One region of the Nocardioides humi genome, then DNA from elsewhere that is predicted to be linked to it. Evidence: predicted binding sites of a transcription regulator. Region 1 holds the regulator's gene; the other holds the start of a gene.
What was found. The regulator HrcA, encoded in region 1, represses chaperone genes, less so after heat shock. The targets are predictions, from matches to a motif close to TTGGCACTCGNNNNNNNCGAGTGCCAA.
Positions count from the first base shown of each region.

Region 2: groES (co-chaperone GroES) is a predicted target of HrcA. The motif match lies at 1,615-1,641, and genes of this name have one in related genera.

Region 1 covers NZ_CP041146.1:5,401,886-5,406,262, forward strand. Annotated here, with positions in the region: partial or broken gene FIV44_RS34225 (glycine rich domain-containing protein) at 1-287, opposite strand, end outside; gene FIV44_RS26070 (MBL fold metallo-hydrolase) at 431-1,207, opposite strand; gene FIV44_RS26075 (hypothetical protein) at 1,253-1,987, opposite strand; gene hrcA (heat-inducible transcriptional repressor HrcA) at 2,165-3,190, shown strand; gene dnaJ (molecular chaperone DnaJ) at 3,207-4,367, shown strand.
Region 2 covers NZ_CP041146.1:4,464,488-4,468,864, forward strand. Annotated here, with positions in the region: gene FIV44_RS32540 (MMPL family transporter) at 1-94, opposite strand, end outside; gene FIV44_RS21700 (MMPL family transporter) at 55-1,491, opposite strand; gene groES (co-chaperone GroES) at 1,684-1,977, shown strand; gene groL (chaperonin GroEL) at 2,061-3,686, shown strand; gene FIV44_RS21715 (GNAT family N-acetyltransferase) at 3,856-4,377, shown strand, end outside.

The DNA.
Region 1 (4,377 bases):
TACAGGACCTGCCCGGGCGTCACCGGGAGCGTGGCGCTGACGGCTCCTCCCGCGCCGCCGAGCTTGACGCCGTCCCCGCCCGACGCGCTGTTGCCGCCGCGGGCGCCGTACGCGGTGATGCTCAGGGCGGACACCCCGGCGGGGACGGTGAAGGTCTGCTCGCCGCCGGTGAAGGAGTAGGTGAGGGTGACCTCGTCGGCGGCCGTGGCCGCCGGTGGGGTCGGGACGGCGGTGAGCGCCACGGCCGTGACCGTGGCGGCGGCGAGCGGGAGCAGGCGCCGGTTCATGGGATCCTCCGAGAGGGTGGTCGGTCGCCTTCAGCGTCGCCGACCGGCGCGGTGCGGCGCATCAGTGCCAGCACCTGTCCTGGCATGCGTGCCTGCCGTACTCCCTGGAGGGGGCAGGCCGCCCGCTCGGCGGGGCCGGCGGCTCAGGCGAGCGGGAGCTGGCGGCGCGCGGGAGGCACCTGCGCGTAGCCCCGGGCGACCGCGTGGTGCAGCGCCTCGGCCGGGAACGGCCAGGTGGCGGAGGCCAGCGCCTCGGCCTCCGGCACGCCGCGCGTGGCGACGTCGCGGATCGTCTCGGCGACGGCGCGCAGGTCGTCGCACTGCTGCTCGACGAAGCGCCGGTCGACGGTGCCGCCGTGCCCCGGCACGACCACCGAGTCCGGCGTGAGCAGCCCGAGCACGAGGTCGAGGGTCTGCGGCCACTCCAGTGGCCAGGAGTCCGCGCCGAGCGAGGGCGGGGCGGACTCCTCGACCAGGTCGCCGGCCAGCAGCACGTCCGCGTCGGGCACCCGGACGACGAGGTCGCCGGCGGTGTGCCCGCGTCCGGGGTGGACGAGCTCGAGCTGGCGGTCGCCGAGGTCGATCACCGCGGCGCTGGAGAAGGTGCGGTCGGCGGGCGGCGCGGCCGGGTCGGTCCGGGCGGCGGCCTCCTCGGTCGCGTGCACCGGCGGGTCGTCGTACCGCTCCCGGAAGGTGGCGTTCCCGAGCACGTGGTCGAAGTGGTCGTGGGTGTTGACCACCGCGACGACCCGGCCCGCGCGCAGGTCTCCGATCGCGGCGATCGCCGCCCCGGCCTCCGCGGCGGTGGCGAGCGTGTCGACCACGACGAGGCCGCGCTCGCCGCCGACGACGGTCAGGTTGACGTCGTACGACGGCACACGGCGGACCCAGATCCGGTCCGCGACCTCGGTGAACGGCACGGGGCCAGGGTACGGGCGTCGGAGGACGCCGACGCCGGCCGCCCTTCAGCAGAGGCCGGCGTGCAGCTCCGAGCGGAGCAGGTCGCCCAGCTCGTGGGCGGAGCCGGCGGGGTGCGGGAACCGCAGCTCGGCGCTGTGGGCGCCGGTGAGGTCGACCCACTGGAGGACGACCCCCTCGGCGCTCAGCTCGGTGAGGTGGACGCCGACGACCTCGCCGAGCCGGGTCTGGGTCATGGCGGAGACCGCGCGGCGCAGCTCGTCCTGGTGGCACAGGTTGGCGTGCTCGGTCGAGCGCTGGAGGAAGCCGCGGTTGAGCTCGTGCTCGTGGGAGGCGAAGGCGCCGAGGGGGACCCGGACCCGGGTGCCCTCGGGTGCGTCCTCGGGGGCGCTGGCGCGGGCGAGGAGCACGAAGTCGAGCTGCAGGCTCACCCGCATCCGGATCTCGTCGCAGCACTCGCACTGCTCGAGGCCGACCGCCTCGAGCCGGCCCGAGAGGGTCAGGGTGGCGTCCCGGTCGGGGGAGCCGTCGGCGCCGAGCCCGCTGGTGAGGGTGAGCAGGGCGCCGCGCCGGTCGGTGGCGGCGACGGCGAGCGCCGAGTCGGCGGGGCAGGAGAGGAGCGGGCGGCCGCCGTGGTCCTGCATCTCCAGGCCGGTCTCCTCGAGCCCGCCGCTGACGTCGTCGATGCCGTCGACGACCAGCTGGACCTCGTGGGGGCAGGCCAGGATGCTCCGCGCCGCCGCGGCGATGCGGTTCGTGTCGAGACCGGGGTCGACCGTCATGTCCTCTCCTTCATCTCCGACGTCTGCGAAAGATTAGGTGAGCCTAACCTACTCGATCGGGCGACGCGGGGGAAGGGTGGGTCCCGCGGTCCGGGGAATCGCCGGGTTCGGCGCTAGGATTGGCACTCCCTGCGGCGGAGTGCCAGTCGTGGGCGAACGGACAGTGAGGAGGTGGACATGCAGGAGGACCGCAGGCTCGCCGTGCTGCGGGCGATCGTCGAGGACTACGTCGCGACGGAGGAGCCCGTCGGCTCGAAGGCCCTGGTCGAGCGCCACCACCTCAACGTCTCTCCGGCGACCATCCGCAACGACATGGCCGCGCTGGAGGAGGAGGGCTACCTCCACCAGCCCCACACGAGCGCCGGGCGAGTGCCGACCGACAAGGGCTACCGGCTCTTCGTCGACCGGCTCTCGACGGTCAAGCCGACCACCTCCGCCGAGCGCCGTGCCATCGCCGGCTTCCTCGAGGGCGCCGTCGACCTCGACGACGTCGTGCACCGCTCGGTGCGGCTGCTGGCGCAGCTGACCCGGCAGGTCGCGGTGGTGCAGTACCCCACGCTGTCCCGCTCGACCGTGCGTCACATCGAGGTCGTCGCGCTCACGCCGTCCCGGCTGCTGCTGGTGCTGATCCTCAGCTCCGGCCGGGTCGAGCAGCGCCTGGTCGAGCTCGACGACGAGATCGACGACGACGATCTCGGCACGCTGCGGACCCGGATCAACCTCGCCGCGACCGGCGAGGTGATCGCCGACGCCGCGTCCGCGCTCGACGCGCTGGTCCGGGCCGAGGAGGGTACGCCGAGCGCGTCGGGTGCCACGGTCGCCGTCGTCGAGATCTTGGTCGAGGCGATGAGCGACCACCGCTCCGACGAGCGGGTCGTGGTCGGCGGCACCGCCAACCTCGCCCGGTTCGGCGACAGCTTCGAGACCTCGGTCCGGCCGCTGCTCGAGGCGCTGGAGGAGCAGGTCGTGCTCCTCAAGCTCCTGGGCGAGGCCACCAGCGGTGGCGCGGTGACCGTCCGGATCGGCGCCGAGGGCCCGATCCAGGAGCTGGCGTCGACCAGCGTCGTCGCCACCGGCTACGGCCCCGACGACGCGCTCGCCGCGCTCGGCATCGTGGGTCCCACCCGCATGGACTACCCCGGAACGATGGCGGCCGTGCGCGCAGTCGCGCGCTACGTCTCGCGCATCCTCGACGAGAGCTGAAGTGAGAGAGCACCACGTGAGCCAGGACCCCTACGAGCTGCTGGGCGTCGACCGCGACGCCGACGCCGACACGATCAAGAAGGCGTACCGCAAGCTCGCCCGCCAGCTCCACCCGGACGTCAACCCCGACCCGGAGAGCCAGGAGCGCTTCAAGCAGGTCACCGCCGCCTACGAGGTGCTGACCGATCCGCAGAAGCGGGCGGCGTACGACCGTGGCGGCGACCCGTTCGGCGGCGGCTTCGGCGGCCAGGGCGCCGGCTTCTCGTTCACCGACATCATGGACGCCTTCTTCGGCGGCAACGCCGGCGGCGCGGGCGGCGGTCGCGGTCCCCGGCCGCGGATGCGCCGCGGCCAGGACGCTCTCATCCGGATCGAGGTCGACCTCGCCGAGGCGGCCTTCGGGGTCTCCCGCGAGCTCAAGGTCGACACCGCCGTGCGCTGCACCACCTGCGGCGGCGAGGGCGCGGCGCCCGGCAGCCACCCCGTCCCGTGCGAGACCTGCCGCGGCGCGGGGGAGGTCGCCCACGTCCAGCGCTCCTTCCTCGGCGAGATCCGCACCCTGCGGCCCTGCGCCGCGTGCCGCGGGTTCGGCACCGTCATCCCCGACCCGTGCCGCGAGTGCGCCGGCGACGGGCGGGTCCGCTCGCGTCGTACCCTCACCGTGAAGATCCCCGCCGGCGTCGACAACGGCACCCGGGTCCAGCTCAGCGAGCAGGGCGAGGTCGGGCCGGGCGGCGGTCCCGCCGGCGACCTGTACGTCGAGATCCACGTCGCCCAGCACGAGATCTTCGAGCGCCACGGCAACGACCTGCACTGCACGGTCACGGTGCCGATGACCGCCGCCGCGCTCGGCACCACGATCGAGCTGCCCACGCTCGAGGCCGACCTCGGCCCGAACGAGGACGTCGAGCGGTACTTCGACCTCCAGATCCCGGCCGGCACGCAGTCCGGCCACCAGGTCGTGCTCCGCGGCCGCGGCGTCCCCGGCCTGCGCGGCGGGCGGGGCGACCTGGCGGTCACCGTCGCCGTCGAGACGCCCTCGCGACTCGACCCGCGGCAGGAGGAGCTGCTGCGCGAGCTGGCGGCGATCCGCGGCGAGGAGCGGCCGACCGGCGACGTCCGGCCGACCCACAAGTCGATGTTCGGCCGGCTCCGCGACGCGTTCAGCGCCCACTGAGCCCCGCTGC
Region 2 (4,377 bases), 940 kb from region 1:
TCGGTCCCTTGACGTCCTCCAGCGCCTGGTCGGAGACCGGGTCGCTGTCGAGGATCAGGGAGAACTGGTAGGCGCTCCCGTCCTCGGACGCCACCCCGGGTAGGCCTCGTCCACGCCGTGGGCGTCGGCCAGTGCCGACCGGAAGGACTCCAGCTGCGCGTCGTCGAGCGTCGTACCCTCCTCGACCGAGAGCAGGACCGGGACCGGCTCGCTCGCGCCGGCGGCGAAGTGCTCCTGGAAGGTGGTCAGGCCCTCCGTGGACTCGACGTCCTTGGGCAGGCTGGAGTTGAAGTCGAAGGACGCGTTGAAGCCGAGCGCGAAGACGGCGAGCGCCGCGAGCACCGCGCCGGACGCGCCGACGAAGGCGACCGGACGGCGGCCGACGGCGTCGCCGATCCGGCCGAACCGGGAGCCGGTGGGCTCCTCGCGCCACTTGCGCGACGGCCAGAACAGCGCCTTGCCGAGCAGGGTGACCACGGCCGGCACGAGGGTGAGCGCGGCGAGGAGGGTCACGGCGACCGCGATCGCGAGCGCCGGGCCGATCGCGCGGAAGATGCTCAGCGAGCTCAGCACGAGGGCCATGAAGGCCACGATCACGGCGCCTCCGGCGGAGGCGATCGCCTCGCCGGCCCGCTCGAGGGCGTGTGTGACGGCGGCTCGGGTCTCCGCGCCCTGCCGCATCCGCTCGCGGTAGCGGAACAGGAAGAACAGGATGTAGTCGGTGCCGATGCCGTAGAGGACGACGATCAGGATCACCTGGATCGAGGAGTCGGCCTTGAGGTCGAACATGTCGTTGGCCCAGGCGATCAGGCCGGTGGCGACCATCGACACGATGGTGACCACGACGATCGGCATCAGGCAGATGATGACGCTGCGGAAGATGATCGCGAGCAGCACGATGATGAGCACGATCGTGGCGCCGCCGACGATGGCCATCGTCTGCTCGGTGGACTCCTGGGAGTCCAGGCCCTGGAGCACCGAGCCCGTCGACTGGACCTTCAGGTCGGTCCCGTCGACGAGCGGCTTCAGGTCCTCGCGGAGGTCCTTGCCGTCGTCGATGGCCTGGGTGTCGAAGCCGGTCGCGCCCTCGGCGAGGCCGACGATCGCGATCTGGACCAGGCCGTCGCCCGAGACATTGGGCTGGCCCGTGGCGTCGGTGGTGAAGATCGTCGGCACGAAGGTCTCGGTGCCGAGCTTCGGCCCGAGCTCGGTCGTGATCTCGCCGACCGCGGCCTGGTCGTCGGCGGTGAGCTCCTTGCCGTCCTTGCGCTCGAACACGAGGATCGCCGCCGGGGTCACGGCGCCGGGGAACTCGTCGGCCTGCAGGGTCGCGGCCTTGATGGACTCGTAGTGGTCGGGCAGGAACTCCGACTGGTCGCTGGTGGATTGCAGCGCCGGAGCGGTCGTGATGACGACGACGGCGAGCACCACCCACACGCCGATGACGTACCAGGGATGACGGGACACGAGGCGGCCGAGGGCACCGAACATGGAACAGAACGCTAGTCGCCGGGACCGACAGGGAGTCAACCGACTTTGGTAGGGAGCGGCGTCCTCGGCAGATCGGAACCGGACCGCTCTGGCACTCCCGTGCGGAGAGTGCTAGTTTCGTCATTGGCACTCTCACCGCGAGTGTGCCAATGCAGGACACACTGACAGTCTTAGAAAGTGGAGGTCGACATCGTGTCGGTCAACATCAAGCCGCTCGAGGACCGGATCGTCGTCAAGCCTCTCGAGGCCGAGCAGACCACCGCCTCTGGTCTGGTCATCCCCGACACGGCCAAGGAGAAGCCGCAGGAGGGCGAGGTCCTCGCCATCGGTCCCGGCCGCATCGACGACAACGGCAACCGGGTCCCGCTCGACGTCGCCGTGGGTGACAAGGTCATCTACAGCAAGTACGGCGGGACCGAGGTCAAGTACTCGGGCGAGGAGTACCTCATCCTGTCCGCCCGCGACGTGCTGGCGATCGTCGGCTGACCATCCGGCTGACAGCCCACTGATCCGCCCGGGGCGTCCCTGACGCCCCGGGCGGCAGGCTTTCCACCACCCAAGGAGAAGCAGTGCCCAAGATCCTGGAGTTCGACGAGAACGCCCGGCGTGCGCTCGAGCGCGGCGTCGACGCCCTCGCCAACACCGTCAAGGTGACCCTCGGCCCCAAGGGTCGCTATGTCGTGCTCGACAAGAAGTGGGGCGCGCCGACCATCACCAACGACGGCGTGACCGTCGCGCGTGAGGTCGAGCTGGACGACCCGTTCGAGAACCTCGGCGCCCAGCTCACCAAGGAGGTCGCGACCAAGACCAACGACGTCGCCGGCGACGGTACGACGACCGCGACCGTGCTCGCCCAGGCGCTGGTCCACGAGGGCCTGCGCGCGGTCGCCGCCGGCGTGAACCCGATGGGCCTCAAGCGCGGCATGGACGCCGCCGCCGAGGCGGTCGGCAACGCCCTGAAGGACGCCGCCCGCGACGTCGACGACACCCAGGACATCGCCTCCGTGGCGACCGTCTCCTCGCGCGACAGCCACATCGGCGAGCTGCTCGCCGAGGCCTTCGACAAGGTCGGCAAGGACGGCGTCATCACGGTCGAGGAGTCCAACACCCCCTCGACCGAGCTCGAGTTCACCGAGGGCATGCAGTTCGACAAGGGCTACATCTCGGCGTACTTCGTCACCGACGCGGAGCGCCAGGAGGCCGTCCTCGACGACCCGTACATCCTCATCCACCAGGGCAAGATCGGCGCGATCGCCGACCTGCTGCCGCTGCTGGAGAAGGTCGTGCAGAGCGGCAAGCCGCTCTTCATCCTCGCCGAGGACGTCGAGGGCGAGGCGCTCTCGACCCTGGTCGTCAACAAGATCCGCGGCGCGTTCAACGCCGTCGCGGTCAAGGCCCCGGCGTTCGGCGACCGCCGCAAGGCGATCCTGCAGGACATCGCGGTGCTCACCGGCGCCCAGGTCATCGCGCCCGAGGTCGGCCTCAAGCTCGACCAGGTCGGGCTCGACGTCCTCGGCCAGGCCCGTCGCGTGGTGATCACCAAGGACAACACCACGATCGTCGACGGTGCCGGCGACCAGGCCGAGGTCACCGCTCGCGTCGAGCAGATCAAGAAGGAGATCGAGGCCTCCGACTCCGACTGGGACACCGAGAAGCTCCAGGAGCGGCTGGCCAAGCTCTCCGGCGGCGTCGTGGTGATCAAGGTCGGCGCCCACACCGAGGTGGAGCTGAAGGAGAAGAAGCACCGGATCGAGGACGCCGTCTCCGCGACGCGCGCCGCGATCGAGGAGGGCATCGTCCCCGGCGGTGGCTCCGCGCTCATCCACGCCGTCGCCGCGCTCAAGGGCGACCTCGGCCTGACCGGTGACGAGGCGGTGGGTGTCCGCATCGTCCGCAAGTCCGCCGAGGAGCCGCTGCGCTGGATCGCCGAGAACGGCGGCCAGAACGGCTACGTCATCACCAACAAGGTGCGCGAGCTCGGCGTCGGCAACGGCTACAACGCCGCCACCGGCGAGTACGGCGACCTGGTCGCCCAGGGCGTCATCGACCCGGTCAAGGTCACCCGCTCGGCCCTGGCCAACGCGGTCTCCGTCGCCGGCATGCTGCTGACGACCGAGACCCTGGTCGTCGACAAGCCCGAGGACGAGGAGCCCGAGGCGGCCGGTCACGGCCACGGGCACGGTCACGGCCACTGACCCGGCGTAAGCTGACCCCGAAAACGCGTCGACCCGGCGCATCCTTACCTTGCGAGAGGTAAGGATGCGCCGGGTCGGCGTCATTTCGGGGTGAGGATGCGCCGGGTGGGTGTCCAGCCGAAACATCGGTGATCGCGCGGCGTGACCTGCGTCCGGCATAGTGGGGCCCATGCTGTGGCGCGTGCGAGCCGGACTGCCCGACCGCCCCGGGGCGCTGGCCGAGCTGGCCGCGGCCTGCGGCCGGGCGGGGGTCAACATCCAGACCGTGCAGGTCTTCCCCGAGGGGACGTCGGTGACCGACGAGCTGGTGCTCCAGGTCCCGCAGGACTGGACCCGCGACCGGGTGCACGACCTGCTCGCCCAGGCGGGCGGCCAGGCGGTCGCGGCGACGCCGGTCACGACGGCCGCGCTCGAGGACCAGCCCACGCGGTACGTCCAGGCGGTGCGGGCGATCGTCGCCCAGCCGGCGAGCTTCCCGGACGTCGTCGCCCATCTCTTCGACGCCGACGTGACGCCGAGCGACGGGGCGGAGGACGTGCTGGAGATGACGGTCGGCGGCTCCGCCACCATCCAGGTACGACGCGACACGCCCTTCACCTCGATCGAGCGCGCCCGCGCCTCGGCCCTCGCCGAGCTCGTCGGCCAGGTGCTGGACGCGCAGGCGCCGCCGGCCCCGCACCAGCCGGGCGCC